Regions from separate parts of the Anaerotignum lactatifermentans genome, predicted to be linked through region 1. Evidence: predicted binding sites of a transcription regulator. Region 1 holds the regulator's gene; the other holds the start of a gene.
The links. Region 1 encodes HrcA, which represses chaperone genes, less so after heat shock. Its sites were predicted from a motif close to TGTTAGCACTCNNNNNNNNNGAGTGCTAACA; they were not measured.
Positions count from the first base shown of each region.

Region 2: a site for HrcA is predicted at 3,639-3,669, ahead of INF29_RS10385 (co-chaperone GroES). Genes of this name have one in related genera too.

Region 1 is NZ_JADCKK010000034.1:10,141-18,998, forward strand. Features, by position in the region: gene INF29_RS09290 (aminotransferase-like domain-containing protein) at 1-287, shown strand, start outside; gene INF29_RS09295 (cation diffusion facilitator family transporter) at 580-1,476, opposite strand; NiCo riboswitch at 1,550-1,631, opposite strand; gene dnaJ (molecular chaperone DnaJ) at 1,785-2,966, opposite strand; gene dnaK (molecular chaperone DnaK) at 3,064-4,899, opposite strand; gene grpE (nucleotide exchange factor GrpE) at 4,940-5,497, opposite strand; gene hrcA (heat-inducible transcriptional repressor HrcA) at 5,515-6,564, opposite strand; gene hemW (radical SAM family heme chaperone HemW) at 6,813-7,958, opposite strand; gene INF29_RS09325 (sugar O-acetyltransferase) at 8,108-8,710, shown strand; gene INF29_RS09330 (LTA synthase family protein) at 8,807-8,858, shown strand, end outside.
Region 2 is NZ_JADCKK010000044.1:5,913-14,770, forward strand. Features, by position in the region: gene INF29_RS10370 (PolC-type DNA polymerase III) at 1-380, opposite strand, end outside; gene ispG (flavodoxin-dependent (E)-4-hydroxy-3-methylbut-2-enyl-diphosphate synthase) at 411-1,460, opposite strand; gene groL (chaperonin GroEL) at 1,655-3,286, opposite strand; gene INF29_RS10385 (co-chaperone GroES) at 3,325-3,612, opposite strand; gene INF29_RS10390 (NAD(P)/FAD-dependent oxidoreductase) at 3,863-4,732, opposite strand; gene fusA (elongation factor G) at 4,986-7,058, opposite strand; gene INF29_RS10400 (N-acetylmuramoyl-L-alanine amidase family protein) at 7,275-7,823, opposite strand; gene INF29_RS10405 (Na/Pi cotransporter family protein) at 7,951-8,858, opposite strand, start outside.

The DNA of each region.
Region 1 (8,858 bases):
AAATCTGCAAAGACTTTTTCCCGGAAATTGCAAAAAATCCGCTGGGATTCTCCCTCTGGCTGCCTCTGCCAGAAAGATTTCATGAAACAGACTTTGAACATCTGGCACAGAAGCGCGGCATTTCCGTCTGTCATTCCCACCGTTTTCTTGTAGGAGAAGCCGATGTGCAGCAGTACCTGCGGATTGCCCTTTCCTCTCCTGATACAAAAGAAGAATTGACAAAAGGGCTTTCTATCCTGCGTGACTTATTGGCTTCTGATATGGATGAAAATTTTTTCTGTATATAACACCCCCCCGATTCCATAGAATAGGGAGATTCAGACTGTCAAAAAACCTATTTTTCAAATTTTTGATACCGCTGAAGGGTAAAGGGAAACGAAGAGTTTCCCTTTTTTAATCCGCAGTCGGAATTGACTTCCGACAAGGAAAAGCCGAAGTTTCAAGGCTCTTTAGCCGATGGAACTTTGGCTTTATACTTCTGTCTACTCGTCAAAAGCTTGAATGAAATGAGCCTTTGACGAAAGGTGTCGACTTTTTCGACACCTACAACCCCCTATCCATTGAATAGGGGGTTTATTCTTATCTGACCACTGCTGGATTTACATGAACCATACAATGTTTTACTTCTGGGAAATTCTCCTCAATGGCATCGTGAACGCCTTCTGCAATGGCATGGGCTGCTGTCAGAGTCAGATTGCCGTCTGCGGCAATTTCCACATCCACATAAGCTCTTGCGCCAAACTGTCTGGTCTGGATGCGGTCAATGCCCATAACGCCATTCTGGGCTTCCACAACAGATTTCATTTTTTCCAGTGTTTCTGTATCACAGGCTGTATCCATCATTTTATCAATGGCATCTTTGAAAATATCATAAGAAGCTTTGATGATGAACAGGGAAATGACAACGCTGGCAATGGGGTCGCAGATGGGGAATCCCAGCATTGCGCCGCTGATACCAATCAAACTGCCCACAGAAGACAGGGCATCAGAACGATGGTGCCATGCGTCTGCCATCAATGCGCCGGAATTGACCTGTTTTGCCGCATGTCTGGTGTAATGGTACATACCTTCTTTTACCACAATAGACAGGATGGCCGCTGCCAATGCCAGTTTGCCGGGAACTTCCAGTGCACTTGCTTCTGCACCGAAGATTTTTTCCACACCGCCTGCCCCAATGGCAAAGCCTGTCACACACAATACCATAGCAAGCAAAATAGCTGCAACACATTCCATTCGTTCATGACCATACTGGTGGTTCTCATCGGAATCTTTTGCGGACATCTTATAGCCTACCATAACGATGATGGTGCTGAACACGTCTGATGCAGAATGGACACCGTCAGAGATCATGGCGCCGGAATGGGCAATAAACCCTGCTGCCACTTTAAACACCGATAAGATGATGTTGACGATCATGCTGTTGGTAGAAACACGCATGACGATTTTCTCATTTTGTTTTGCTAAGTCATTTGTCATAAAAAATCCCTCCTAATGTTTACCTCTCCGCCCCTTCTGATTTTACACAAAAAAAGACACCCGTAGAACATAAAACTGTCCCACGAATGTCTGTCATTCGCTGCAAAAATGCCCGACCACACGGAAAAATCCGCTGTCTGCTCAGTTTGTACTGTATGTGCGAAGGTCACTTCGTATGTGCAGTGCAAAGAGTTTTTATGATTTTATCGCATTATTTCGCAGTTTGTCAAGCATAACATTTTTTGTATGATGCCATTGCCTGAAAATCAAAGAGATGCTGGTTTATCAGCATCCCTTTGGAAAAATTCTTATTTGTCCTTTTCGAAAAAGTCCCGGACCTTCTCACCGAAAGTTTTCTTTTCTTCCTCCGGCGCCGCAGAAGTTTCGGGCTTTGCCGCCCCCGCCGGGGCATCACCGTAAAACTGCCGCAGCAGGTCTTTCTGGCGTTCTGTCATGCTGGTAGGGATTTTTACCTTCAGTGTGACGATCTGGTTCCCTCTGATCTTCGGGTTACGCAGGTTGGGTACCCCTACGCCGCGCAGGGTAACCACGGTATCAGGCTGTGTACCGGGTTTGATGGTATATTTCTGTTCCCCATCAATGGTCTTGATGGTGATTTCGCCGCCCAGTGCTGCCTGTACGAATGTGATGGGCACATCACAGTAAATATCATTGCCTTTACGAACAAAGACACGGTTGGGCTGTACGTAAACGCTTACCAGCAGATCGCCGTAGCCGCCGCCGTTTTCGCCCAGTTCCCCTTTGCCGCCCAGACGGATGGTCTGACCGTTGTCGATGCCCTGAGGAATCTTGACTTCGTATTTCTTTGTCTTTTTGACTCTGCCGGTACCACGGCATGTGGTACAAGGTTCTTTGATGATCTTACCAGTACCATGACATGCGGAACAGGTACGAACGGATGTCACAGCGCCAAACATGGACTGCTGTACAAAACGTTCCTGACCGGTACCGTTACATTTGGAACAGCTTTCTGCATGGGTGCCGGGTTTTGCGCCGGTACCATGACAGGTTTCGCATTCGTCCAGAATGGGTACGGAAATTTCTTTGGTACAGCCAAAAATGGCTTCTTCAAAAGTCAGCTGAATGCTGACATTGATATCTCTGCCGCGTCTGGGGCCATTTCTTCTAGCGGAACCGCCGCCGCCAAAACCGAACATACTGCCGAAAATGTCCCCCAAGTCGCCCATATCAAAGCCTTCAAAGCCGCCGCTGTAGAAACCGCCGCCGCCCATGCCGCCCTGTTCAAAGGCTGCGTGACCAAACTGGTCATACTGCGCACGTTTTTCGGGGTTGCTCAGCACTTCATAGGCTTCGTTGACTTCTTTGAATTTTTCTTCTGCTTCTTTATCGCCAGGGTTCTGGTCAGGATGGTATTTGACTGCCATCTTACGGTAAGCTTTTTTCAGCTCCGCTTCAGATGCACCCTTCTGTACCCCCAGGACCTCGTAATAATCTCTTTTATTAGCCAACTTTCTCACCACCTTGTTTTACTGAAAAAACTGTAAACGTCAAAAGCAGGGGCGGGACGAAACCCACCCTTGCCTTCATATCGCAATCTTATTTATTTTACAGTTCTTTGCCTTCGCCGTCAACCACATTTGGATCGCCGCCGTTTGCTGCGTCGCCGCCCTGAGCTGCCTGTGCCTGCTGGTACAGTTTTTCAGAGATTTTGTAGAATTCCTGTGTCAGAGCTTCTGTAGCGGATTTTACGTTTGCTACGTCTGTTTCTGTCATTGTTTCAGGCTGCATATCTTTTACAGTATCTTTCAGGCTGTTCAGAGCGCTTTCTACTGTTGCTTTTTCGTCGTCGCCCAGTTTGCCTTCCAGTTCACCCAGCGCTTTTTCTGTCTGGAAGATCAGGGAGTCAGCTTCGTTTTTCGCATCGATCGCTTCTTTTCTCTTCTTATCCTGTTCAGCGAACTGTTCAGCTTCTTTTACAGCTCTGTCGATTTCTTCTTCAGACAGGTTGGAACCTGCTGTGATTGTGATGTGCTGTTCTTTGCCAGTACCCAGGTCTTTTGCGGATACGTTTACAATACCGTTTGCGTCGATATCGAAAGTAACTTCAATCTGAGGCACGCCTCTTCTTGCGGGAGCGATACCGTCCAGTTTGAACTGACCCAGAGTTTTGTTATCTCTTGCCAGAGGTCTTTCACCCTGTACAACGTGGATATCAACGGCTGTCTGGTTATCTTCTGCTGTAGAGAAGATCTGTTTTTTGTTTGTAGGGATGGTTGTGTTTCTGTCGATCAGTTTTGTTGCAACACCGCCCAGAGTTTCGATACCCAGGGACAGAGGTGTTACGTCCAGCAGCAGAACGCTGCCTGCGCCTTCATCGCCAGCCAGTTTACCGCCCTGAATTGCAGCACCTACTGCTACACATTCGTCGGGGTTGATGCCTTTGAAGGGTTCTTTGCCTGTATATTTCTTAACTGCTTCCTGTACAGCGGGGATTCTTGTGGAACCACCAACCAGCAGGACTTTGTCGATTTCGCTTGCGGACAGACCAGCGTCGGACAGAGCCTGACGAACAGGACCCATTGTGCCGTCTACCAGATCAGCTGTCAGTTCATCGAATTTTGCTCTGGACAGTGTGACATCCAGATGTTTCGGACCATCCTGGTTCATTGTGATGAAAGGCAGGTTGATGTTTGTTGTTGTTACAGTAGACAGTTCTTTTTTCGCTTTTTCAGCTGCTTCTTTCAGACGCTGCATAGCCATTTTGTCTTTGGACAGATCCATGCCTTCTGCTTTCTTGAATTCAGCTACCAAGTAATCGATGATTCTCTGGTCGAAGTCATCGCCGCCCAGGTGTGTGTTACCGTTTGTGGACAGTACTTCGATTACGCCGCCGCCGATTTCGATGATGGATACGTCGAATGTACCGCCGCCCAGGTCGTAAACCATGATTTTCTGTTCGCTTTCGTTATCCAGACCATAAGCCAGTGCTGCGGATGTGGGTTCGTTGATGATACGTTTTACATCCAGACCTGCGATACGGCCAGCGTCTTTTGTTGCCTGACGCTGTGCGTCGTTGAAATATGCGGGAACTGTGATAACTGCTTCAGAAACAGTTTCGCCCAGATAGCTTTCTGCATCAGCTTTCAGTTTCTGCAGTACCATTGCGGAAATTTCCTGAGGAGAATAAGCTTTGCCTTCGATGTTTACTTTATAGTTTTCACCCATGTGACGTTTGATGGAGCTGATGGTGTTGTCGGGGTTTGTGATTGCCTGACGTTTTGCTGTTTCACCAATCAGTCTTTCGCCGTTTTTCGCAAAACCAACTACGGAAGGAGTTGTTCTTGCACCGTCGCTGTTAACGATAACAACAGGCTGACCGCCTTCCATTACTGCTACACAAGAGTTTGTTGTACCTAAGTCAATACCAATAATTTTACCCATAATCTATTTCCTCCTAAATTGTCAAATCAAAATTTCAGTTTTAGTTTGCCACCTTCACCATGCTGTGACGGATGACTTTATCTTTATATTTATAACCTTTCAGCATTTCCAGAATGATTTCGTTTTCGCCGTAAGCATCATCATCTTCATGCGCTACAGCCGCATGGAAATTGGGGTCGAATTTTTCGCCCAGGGCTTTGATTTCCTCAACACCCATGCCATGGAGAATTTCCTGGAACTGCTTCAAAGTCATTTGCACGCCTTTGAAAAAGGCATCTTCGGTGTCTTTTCCTTCCTGCGCCGCAACGGCACGTTCCAGATTGTCCACCACTGCCAGCAGTTTTTCCACGGTATCTCTCACACCGTCGTCATACATGCTTGCTTTTTCTTTGGAAGTCCGTTTTCTGAAGTTATCGAACTCCGCCAGACATCTTTGATATTTATCCAGATAATCTGCAGCTTTCTGTTCCAGCTCTGCCATTTTCGCTTCGGTTTCATCAACCACTTCCGCTTCCACAGCTTCTGTCACTTCTGCTTCCGCCTGCATTTTGGCGGCTTCTTCCTGCAGATTTTCTTCTCTTAAATCCTTATCTTCCACATCTGCTCCTCTTTTCTCTAGGTATTTTTATTGCCTTTCGACAGATTTTTCAATACTTTTTCCATATTGGTAACCATACCGTTGAGGACGGATACCACCTGAGAATAATCCATTCGGGTGGGTCCTACGATACCGATGGTACCGCGGGTTTCGTCGCTCATTTTGTAGGTTGCCGTAATGACGCTGCAATCCTTCATGCACTGCACGCTGTTTTCGCTGCCGATGAGAATCTGCATGTCATTGGTATCGGCACTGCCCTGCAGGAGGGTCACCAGCACATCCTTTTCTTCCAATGCCTGAAACAGGGACTTGGCTTTCTGGATATCAGAAAACTCAGGACAAGCCAGAATGTTTTTGGTGCCGCTCATGTGAACCTGTACCTTTTCCGCAGAACGCATGGTACTTTCGATTGCCGATAAGATATGCGGCAGAATCTGTCGGTATTCATGGAGTTCTGTCTGCAAACGGTTGATGACGCTTGCATCTATATCATGTAGGGAATATCCCTGCAACACCTGATTCAGCCGCATGCCCATGGTGAAGATCTTATCTTCCTCAGGAACCGTGCCCATCTGAATCACATGATTTTTGATGAAATTATCTTCCGTTACAATAACCAGCAGCACCGAAACGCTGTCCAGGGGCAGCAGACGAATCTGTTTGATGCGTGTGCGCTGACTCACTGGCTCTGAAATGATGGTGGTGTAATTGGTCAGTGCGGAAAGAGCCTTTGCCGTTTCCTCCAGCAGGTAGTCAATCTGTCCCACGTTTCTGGTGATGACATTTTGCAGATACCGCTGTTCCTCGGGTCCCAGTTCTTTTTTCTGCATCAGGTGGTCTACATATAAACGGTAGCCCATGTCTGATGGAATTCTGCCGGAAGAAGCATGGGGCTGTAGGATGAAGCCCATTTCTTCCAAATCGCTCATTTCATTACGAATGGTGGCTGAACTGATGCCCAGATTATATTTTTTGGCGATGGTTCTGGAACCGACAGGCTCCGCCGTTTCGATATAGTCATTGATAATCGCCTGTAAGATTTGAATTTTTCTCTCGTTCAACGACATAGCCTTTCGCCTCCTCAATAGTGAAGTAAATTTCCGTTTTTTTGAAGTAAATTTCTGTTTCTGTCCATTTTCATTTGGACGCACTTCTATGGAAATTTGTCTTTTGTTAGCACTCACTTGCTATGAGTGCTAACTCATGTAATAAAGATAGCACTTGCCACCGGCAATGTCAAGTGCTAATGAGAAAAAAATTATGAACTTTTTTTGAATTTTATATTTCGTATTTTCTTTTGGTTTTCTGGGGTTTTTCAGGCATCTTCTTTGAGAAATTCCATGAAAACCTGATTGCTTAAATCCAGTCCTCTCTCTGTCAGGCGGAGCCATCCGTCCTTTTCCTCCAGCAGACCTTCTTCTTTGCATTTTTCAACTTCTACACCGTAAACATCTTCCATGTCCATGCCAAAACGCTCAGCAAATCGTTTTTTCTCAATGCCTTCAGTCAAACGCAGCCCCATGAACATAAACTCGCTGTACTGGTCTGCCAAAGAAAGTTCTTCCACATCCTCCATGGAAACATTGCCGTTTTCTGCCTGCTCCATATAAGTATGCAAATCATAGGGATTGTGGAACCGTTTTCCTGCCCAATAGGAATGTGCACCCAGACCAAAGCCCAGATACCCCTCATCCTGCCAGTAAATGCGGTTATGGCGGCTTTCTTTGCCATCTTTGGCAAAATTGGAGATTTCATACTGATGATAATCTTCCTCCGCCAAAATCTGTACCGCTGTGTGATACATAGCTCTGTCCAGTTCCTCATCCGTTTCCTGATAGACTTCCTTTTCATACAAATCATAAAAAGGTGTTCCTTCTTCTATAATGAGGCTGTAAGCAGAAATATGCTCCGGCTGCAATGCAGTGATTTCCGAAAGGGTTTCTTCCCACTGACCCAAGGTCTGTTCCGGCAGGGCAAACATCAAATCTACATTAATATTGTCAAAACCTGCTTCTCTGGCGCTGGCAAAGTTTTTCAAAAACTGCTGACGGGTATGGATTCTGCCTAATCTCTCCAGCAGTTCATCCTGCCACGCCTGCACGCCCATGCTCAGGCGATTGAATCCCATTTGACGCAAATCAACACATTTTTCCAGACTCAATGTACCAGGATTGGCTTCGGTGGTGATTTCTGCATCCGCTTCCACATCGAAACATTGAAAAACGGTATCCAAAATCCGCTTCATCTGCTGGGCAGAAAGCACCGTAGGCGTACCGCCGCCAAAAAACACAGTCTTGATTTTCCAATCCTTTGCCAGATGGCTCTTGGCTTCAATTTCTCGGCACAAAGCCGCTGTATACCGCTCATATTCCTTTTCCTGTCCGCCAAAAGACGGAAAATCGCAGTACAGACATTTCTGCACACAAAAAGGAATATGAATGTAGATTCCTGTTTCCCTCATAAAATCCCCTCCTTCTCTCTCCAAACAGTGTACCATATCCGGCAATATCCGCGCAAGATTCTCCTTTTTCCTCCATTGCGTACTGCCAGAAAATGTGATACATTTTATCCTTAGGAAATCTGATTTCAACAAAAGAAAGGACATCTCATATGGATATTTTGAAAATCATGGGACTGCCGGAAGGCTACTGCACACGCCACACCGACATGCCCAACCACTTACAAACAAAAGCAAAAACCCTTTGCTGGGAATACAACCAGACTTCCCCTACGGAAACAGAAAGACGGGCAGAAATCTTACAACAGCTTTTCGGCACCTGCCACCCCCTGACATTTATCGAGCCGTCTTTCCGCTGTGATTACGGCTTCCACATCCACACCCACGGTCTGACCATCATCAATTACAACTGCGTCATTCTGGATACTTCTCCTGTGCATATCGGCGCAAATGCCTTCATCGGTCCCGGTGTCTGCCTTACCTGCGCGGGACATGCCATGGATGCTGCCCAGAGAGGAGAATGCATCGGCACTTCTGCCCCCATCACACTGGAAGATGACGTCTGGATTGGTGCCAACGCTACTGTCTGCGGCGGTGTCACCATCGGTGCTGGCAGCGTCATCGGTGCGGGCAGTGTGGTAACCCACGACATTCCAAGAGGAGTCCTTGCTGCCGGAAATCCCTGCCGTGTACTGCGTCCCATTACAGAAAAAGACCGCATCACCCCTCTGGAAATCACCCCTGACAGAAAATAAAATTCTTCTCATTTCCCCTGCCAGCGTTGAAAATACGCCATTGTCATGATAAAATAAAACCTCGGGGTAATTGAAAAGAAAGAAGGCATTGACCCAATGAAAACATTTTCCAAACAATCGAAAAAACTGCGGAAATTTTTCCATTCCG
Region 2 (8,858 bases), on a different contig from region 1:
ACAAAAATCTGCATCTTTCCATCCTGATAATCCCAATCCGCATCGGAAATAACACCGCTGCAAACCTTACTCTGGGCTGCCACATGACTGCGGATGGTATCCCAGAAATCCGTCAGAACTGCTTTAGGCTCCTTGTCCATCAACTGATATTTGGGGAAAATATGCACTTCTTTCACACCAGGAAGCTGCTGCATCATTTCTTTCCGCAGTTTTTCCCAATACAAAGGCGGAATGACTTCATCTGCCGCAATCTCTGTTACAATTTCCCGCTCCTTCCGGTGGATGGTCAGGGAAAGCACCGTGGTTTCCCGAAAGACTTCCTGCAAAGGGGCGGAAAGAGAAACCTTATCAAAGACCAGCGGAAATTTTTTCGCTGTCATATCGCCCCTCCTTTCCGATTATTTTCCAAATCACAGTTTATCAATTTCTTCCATCAAAGCGTCTACCAGCTGGCTTTCGTCCACTTTACGGATGAGTTCGCCTTTTTTGAACAGGATACCCACACCATTGCCGCCAGCAATACCGATATCCGCTTCTTTCGCTTCGCCGGGACCGTTTACCACGCAGCCCATAACTGCCACTTTGATATCTTTTTTGATGGAAGCACAACGTTTTTCCACTTCATTTGCAATAGAAATCAGGTCAATCTGTGTTCTGCCGCAAGTAGGACAGGAAATCAGTTCAATGCCAAATTTCCGCAGACCCAGACATTTGAGAATTTCTTTCGCTGCACGGACTTCTTCCACAGGGTCACCAGTCAAAGATACACGAATGGTATCACCAATGCCCATTGCCAGAATCGCGCCAATACCTACTGCGGATTTGATGGTACCAATATAAACGGTTCCCGCTTCTGTAATCCCCACATGGATGGGATAAGGAATACTTTCTGACAGAATCCGATAAGCTTCCAGAGAGAAAGGCACATCAGAAGCCTTAATGGAAACCACAATATCATGGAAGTCATATTTTTCCAGAATTTTTACATGTTTCAGGGCACTTTCTACCAAGCCCTGAGGGGTTACACCGCCGTATTTTTCCACCAGTTCTTTTTCCAAAGAACCGCTGTTAACGCCAATGCGGATGGGGATATGTTTTTCTTTCGCCATTTCCACCACCTGACGGATACGGTCTTCATCGCCGATGTTGCCGGGGTTGATACGAACTTTATCGATGCCCAGCTCCATGACACGCAGTGCCAGACGATAATCAAAGTGGATGTCTGCCACCAGAGGAATATGAATCTGTTTTTTGATTTCACCAATGGCATCTGCCGCTTTCATATCAGGCACTGCCACACGCACCAGTTCACAGCCAGCCGCTTCCAGCGCATGAATCTGCGCCACCGTAGCCGCTACATCTCTGGTATCTGTATTACACATGGACTGGATAACAACGGGGTTGCCGCCGCCCAATTTTAAATTGCCAACCTGTACGGTTCTAGTCTGAGTTCTCTGCATATCTGCACTCCCTTTTATGTATTCAAATCAATATTTCGCTATGGTATAGTATAGCACAATCCGAAAAAACAGACCACACAAAACCAGCCAAAACAACAGCCTTCCCCTTGTGCAAAAAAGCTGAATGCACAAAAAAAGGAACAGAGATTTTGATCTCTGCCCCTTTTTCATAGGTATTAGAATGTTTTATCGGCTTACATGTAACCGCCCATGCCGCCGCCCATGCCAGCTTCAGGCATAGCAGGTGCTTTTGCGGGCAGTTCCGCAACAACTGCTTCTGTTGTCAGGAATGTGGAAGCAACGGATGTTGCGTTCTGCAGTGCGCTTCTGGTTACTTTTGCGGGGTCCAGAATGCCTGCTTCTACCATTTCCACATATTCTTCTGTCAGGGCATTGAAACCAACGCCTTCTGCCATTTCTTTTACTTTGTTTACGATAACGGAACCTTCCAGACCTGCGTTTTCAACAATCTGACGCAGAGGAGCTTCCAGTGCTTTCACAACGATGTCAGCACCTGTTTTTTCATCACCTGTCAGATCAGCACATGCAGCTTTTACTTTTTCTACTGCATGCAGCAGTGCTGTACCGCCACCAGCTACGATACCTTCTTCCACAGCGGCTCTAGTAGCTGCCAGTGCGTCTTCCATACGCATTTTCTTTTCTTTCATTTCTGTTTCGGTAGCTGCACCAACTTTGATGACTGCTACGCCGCCACACAGTTTTGCCAGTCTTTCCTGCAATTTTTCTCTATCGAAATCAGATTCTGTTTCTTCGATTGCAGTACGAATCTGATGGATTCTTGCGTCGATTTCGTCTTTTCTGCCTGCGCCGTCAGCGATGATGGTCAGGTCTTTTTCTACACGAACAGTTTTTGCACGACCCAGCATATCCAGAGTAGCATCTTTCAGGTCAATACCCAGTTCATCAGAGATGACCTGACCGCCTGTCAGAGCTGCGATATCAGCCAGCTGTGCTTTTCTTCTTTCGCCATAGCCAGGAGCTTTGACTGCAACGCATGTGAATGTACCTCTCAGTTTGTTCAGTACCAGTGTAGCCAGTGCTTCGCCTTCTACGTCTTCCGCAATGATCAGCACTTTGCCGCCTGTCTGCATGATCTGTTCCAGAATAGGAACCAGATCCTGGATGTTGGAGATTTTCTTATCTGTCAGCAGGATATAAGGATCTTCCAGAACAGCTACCATTTTATCCATATCTGTGCACATGTAAGCGGACAGATAACCTTTATCGAACTGCATACCTTCTACCAGATCCAGTTCTGTTTTCATTGTTTTGGATTCTTCTACTGTGATAACGCCGTCGTTTGTTACTTTTTCCATGGCGTCAGCGATCATGTTGCCGACTTCTTCGTCACCAGCAGAAATTGCTGCAACGTTTGCGATATGTTTCTTAGTGGTAACAGCCTGGCTCATTTTCTTGATTTCTGCTACTGCTGCATCAGTTGCTTTCTGCATACCTTTTCTCAGGATAATTGCATTTGCGCCTGCTGCGATGTTTTTCAGACCTTCCTGAATCATAGCCTGTGCCAGAACAGTTGCTGTTGTAGTACCGTCACCGGCTACATCGTTTGTCTGTGTTGCAACTTCTTTTACCAGCTGTGCACCCATATTTTCATAAGGGTCTTCCAGTTCGATGTCCTTTGCGATGGTCACGCCGTCGTTTGTGATCAAAGGAGAAGTGAATTTTCTGTCCAGAACCACGTTACGACCTTTGGGACCCAATGTAACTTTTACGGTATTTGCCAATTTGTCAACACCGGCTGCCATTGCGCTTCTTGCGTCGGTGCTGTATTTAATTTCTTTTGCCATATTCAATAACGCCTCCTAAATATTGAGAAGTTTTAAAATCAGTCTTTTACGATTGCCAGAATATCATTCTGACGCATTACCAGATATTCTTCGCCTTCAAATTTGATCTGCGTAGCGCCGTATCTAGGGAAGATAACATGGTCGCCTTCTTTCAGAACCATTTCTACATTTACATCGCCAACCAGTCCGCCGGGACCTACTGCCACAACGATGGCTTCCTGGGGTTTTTCCTGAGAAGAAGAAGTCAGAATCAAACCGGATTTTGTGGTTTCTTCTGCTTCCAACTGTTTCAATACTACTTTATCTCCTAATGGTGCAAGTTTCATATTATTCTGCCTCCTTGTATTCTTGTTGTTAGCACTCATCTGTATCGAGTGCTAATTTCTGATATTATATTAGCTATTTTCCCAGGAATATTCAAATCCCATATAAGATGTTATTCTGTAAAATTTAGAAATATACAGAAAAAACCGAAGAAATTCAAGAAAAAAACTAATTTTTACTCTTGATTTCTCCGGTTTTCTTTCATTTACTCTATTTTTGCAAAAAATGAGATAATTTTAAGAAAATTTTATTTTATTTCTGCTGTTCTCTGTCCAGCTGGTCGATGGCTGCCGCTGCGGAAAGAGCTGCCACCAGACCTTCCCCAACAGCCTTTGCAATCTGATAAGGCGCACCTGTGCAGTCCCCTGCCGCATAAACGCGAGGCAGGTTTGTTTCCATTTTACGGTTTACCACAATGTTTTTGCCTTCTGTTTCCAGACCAAAAAGCAGGCTTTCAGGGGGCATAGAGTTTTTCGCAAAGAAAATACCATCACAGCCCAGTGTTTCATCTGCCAGTTCCAGACCTGTCACACGGTCATTTTCTCCCAAAACGGCTTTGGGTTTCCCATTAACTACTTTGACATTGTCCTTCAAAGACAGAACGGGCTGATAAAGAGGTACATACAGCACTTCAGAACAAATATCCGCCAAGAAGTTTGCTTCTGCTTCCCCTTCTTCATTTTCCGCTACCACAACGACTTTTTTGCCACGATAGAGCATACCGTCGCAGGTTGCGCAGTAGCTGACGCCTTTGCCCAGATATTCCATTTCTCCGACAATGCCTTTGCTTTTGCTCAGACCTGTTGCCAGGATGATGGCTTTCGCCTGAATGAATTCATTTTCCGCATTGATCATGTAGGAATCTCCCATGGACATGATCTGACTGATACGGGCTTCTTTGAATTCTACGCCGTTTTTCATGGCATGAGCATAGAATGTGTTCAGCAGTTCTTCCCCTGCCATATCCGGCAGACCAAGGTAGTTGTCCACCTTTTCTGCTGCGAAGAGCAGAGAGCTGTCCAAACTTCTGCCAAAAATCGTTACGGTTTTATTTCTCTGACGACAGTTCAGCGCCGCGGATAAAGCAGCAGGACCGCCGCCAATGATTGCTACGTCTAACACAAGCATTCCTCCTTCATATAAAAACAGGATAACCAAATGATGTCCTTTCATAATGCGAAAATCCCTGTTTCTGAACAACGGATACGGAATCGGCGGATTCCATGGAGCAAATACCTTGAAACCCGCCTTTTCCTAACTACCGTTGTTCATTTTCATAGTATGTGTCCATGGTTTATTGGGAACCATTTTGGACACTTGATTTCGGATTTTCTCTCATTGAGAATATCATAAAGTTATCCTATTTGCAATGTTCTTATTTCTGTTCTGCTCTTGCAGCGATAATTTTCTTCTGGATTTCCATAGGAGCTTCTTCGTAACGTTCGAAATGGTGTCTGTAATCGCCACGGCTCTGAGTCAGAGAACGCAGGTCTGTTGCGTATTTGTGCATTTCAGCTGTAGGAACTTCTGCAACGATGCATTTCTTATTGCCAACAGCGTCCATGCTCAAGATACGACCACGACGTTTGTTGATGTCACCCATGATATCGCCCATGTATTTTTCAGGAATCAGAACTTCCACATGTTCGATGGGTTCCAGAATGGTCGGTTTTGCCTGAGGGATACCTTCCTTGAAGGCTACAGATGTTGCCATCTTGAATGCCATTTCAGAAGAGTCAACAGGATGGTAGGAACCGTCTGTCAATGTTGCTTTCAGACCTACTACAGGGTAACCAGCCAATACACCAGACTGTACGCATTCCTGCAGACCTTTTTCTACAGCGGGGAAGTACTGTTTGGGTACGGAACCGCCGAAGATCTTTTCTTCAAATACATAAGGTACAGACAGATCGCCGCTGGGTTCGAATTCCATAACAACGTCACCGAACTGACCATGACCGCCGGACTGTTTCTTATATCTGCCGCGTACGGAAGCTTTGGATTTAATTGTTTCACGATAAGGAATGATAGGATCTTTCAGTTCCACTTCAATCTTATATTTGTTTTTCAGTTTATTGACCATAACATCCAGCTGCTGTTCGCCGATACCATAGATCAATGTCTGTTTTGTTTCTTTGTTCACTTCCATCTTGATGGTAGGATCTTCTTCACGGATCTTGGAAAGAGCTGCGGACAGTTTGTCTTCATCGCCTTTGCCTTTGGGCTGGATTGCCATGCACAGAACGGATTCAGGCAGGTTGATTTTGGGAATAACGATGTTTGCTTCTTTCAAAGACAGTGTATCCTGTGTGGAAGTGTTGGACAGTTTTGCCAGAGCGCCGATATCACCGGAATGGAGTTCATCCACTTCGATCTGTTCTTTCCCTCTGATAACATACAGGTGACCAACTTTTTCCACTGTATCTTTTTCTTCGTTATAAACGCTCATGGAAGCGTCCAGTTTACCAGTCATAACTCTGAACAGGTTCAGACGACCAATATAAGGGTCTGCGATGGTTTTGAATACAAAAGCAGAGAATCTTTCGTCGTCTGTGGAGCAGTAAACCACTTTTTCACCATTATGGAATGCATGGAAGTTGGGTTTTGCTTCGTTTGCGGGAGGTGTAAAGCGAACGATGGTATTCAGAAGCAGTTTTACACCATAGCCCAGTGTAGCGGAACCACACATTACAGGCGCGATGGTATGATTTTCGATACCATATTTCAGACCATCGTAGATTTCTTCTTCTGTCAGTTCAATGTCATTGAAGAATTTTTCCATGAGTTCGTCGCTGCTTTCTGCTGCAACTTCTACCAACATGGAACGCAGAACTTCTACTTCGTCCTTTTTATCTTCAGGCATTTCGCAGGGCTGCAGTTTACCGTCTACTTTCTTTCTGGCATCTCTCTTAATCAGATTGATGAAGCCAACGAATTTGCCATCTGCATCATTGAAAGGAATCTGCAAAGGTGCAACGGATTTACCGAATTTCACACGCATATCTGCCAATGTTTTTTCAAAGTCCGCATTTTCATCGTCCATCTGGTTTACAAAGAAAATACGAGGCAGATGCATTTCTTCGGTATATTCCCATGCTTTTTCAGTACCAACTTCTACGCCGGATTTTGCGGAAACCATGATAAGGGCTGTATCCGCTACGCTCATAGCCAGTTTGGATTCAGCCACGAAGTCAAAATAACCAGGTGTATCCAGGAAGTTGATCTTTGTATCCTGCCATTCTACAGGCAGTACGGATGTACTGATAGATACCTTACGGCGAATTTCTTCTGGATCGTAGTCACTAACGGTATTGCCTTCGTCCACTTTCCCGAATCTCTTTGTTGCTCCGGAATAGAACAGCGCTGCTTCGGCATAAGTGGTTTTCCCGGAACCGCTGTGACCTAATAGTACTACGTTTCTCACCTTATCTGCTGCGTAACTTTTCATACTGATACCTCCCTTGGTATTGAATAATCGGACAAGTCGCCCGTCAGTTTTCATGTATACAGTATTATATAGCATTTACACAATATACATATCAATATAAATACGGCACTTGTCACGATTTCCCTTTATTTTTTATAAAAAAACTTTCTCTTTGGAGGATAGCATAAAACAGCTATTGTAATTCGTGATAGACATTGTATAATTTTTCAGAAATATTTATACCTGTGGCTGACGAAAGGGCACACCGAAATAATCCGCAATGGATTTTGCCAGCGCTTTGGCAATCTGATCAATATTCTCTTTGATCCACTGCGCATCCTCTATATTATCGTGATACCCTACTTCCACCAGCACTGCCGGCGCATTGGTACGGCGCAATTCCCGCAGGGTTGCCGTTGCCACAGACTGTACTTTTTCTCCATCTGGATAAACCTGCTTCATATTTTCCGTAACAATATCCGCCATTTCTCCGCCATAAGGGCTATTGTAAAAATAATACGCATCTACCCCCTGCAATTTCCCTGCCAGACTTTCCGGCGCTGCATTGGAATGAATGGCAAAATGCAGGTCATAATTTCCTTCATTGGAAGCGGCAATGGCTTCCCCCAGACTCATTTCCGGACGATTTCGTGTAAATTCAATGCCAGATGCCAGCAAATAAGGCTCCATGGCATCGGCAATGAGATTGGTGATCTCCTCCTCTGTTCCACCGTTTACATACAAATTATACTCCTGCAAAGAAGGACTCAGATAAACACGCGGCATTCTCATTCCGCCTTTCTTACTGTTCTCTTTTCTTATGTATTCGGTTCTCTACAGATTTGTGCCTGTATCCATGAAAAAAAGCCCTTTGCCATGTTTTCACACAGCAAAAGGCTTTTTCTTCTTCTGATTAAACAACGGGCATGATTGCTTCGTCGTGATAATTCTTTTCTACTCTGTTTTCGTTCAATACTACCTGTGCAATGTTCATTGCATGGTCGGAAACACGTTCCAGATTGCCCAGCATTTCCAGGAAATGGATACCAGAGTTTACATTACATTCCGCATTGGACAGACGGTCGATATGGCTTGCACGAAGTTTCTTTTCCAGTGCGTCCACCTGTTCTTCCAGTACAGCGGTTTTCATAGCGTAGGTAATATCGTTGTTTTCCAATGCTTTCAGCGCATTTTCGTAACTTGCCAATGTTACCTTTGTCATTTCACTCAATTCATCCAAAGCCATGTTGGAGAATGTGATTTCTTCTCTTTCCATTTCTTCTGCCAGTTCGGCAATGTTTTCCGCATGGTCACCCACACGTTCCATATCACTGATGGTATTGAGCAAGGATGTTACTGTCTGATTGTCTTTTTCACTGATCTGCAAAGTACACAGTTTGATCAGATATTCAGAAATGCTGTCACAAACCTTATCCACAACATTTTCGCGCTGTTTTACTTCTTCGATCTTATCATGGTCTTTCTTAATCAGTGCATCAAAAGAGCTCTGCAGGTTTTCCAGTGCAATACGACCCAGACGCAGTGTTTCCAGTTTTGCGCCTTCTACTGCCAGGCTGGGTGTTTCCAGAATACGTTTGTCCAGATGAACCAGCTGACTTTCGTCTTTGCATTCGATTTCCTGTACATGGTTGATTCTCTTTGCAATTTTGATGATGATATTAGACAAGGGAATTACCATCAGAGTTGTACCAATGTTGAAGATCGTGTGGATCGCACTGATCTGTGTCTGAGTAATGATCTCGCTGCCCATAGCAGGATTGAGAACAGTAAAGTACACGATCGCTACGATACTGAATACGA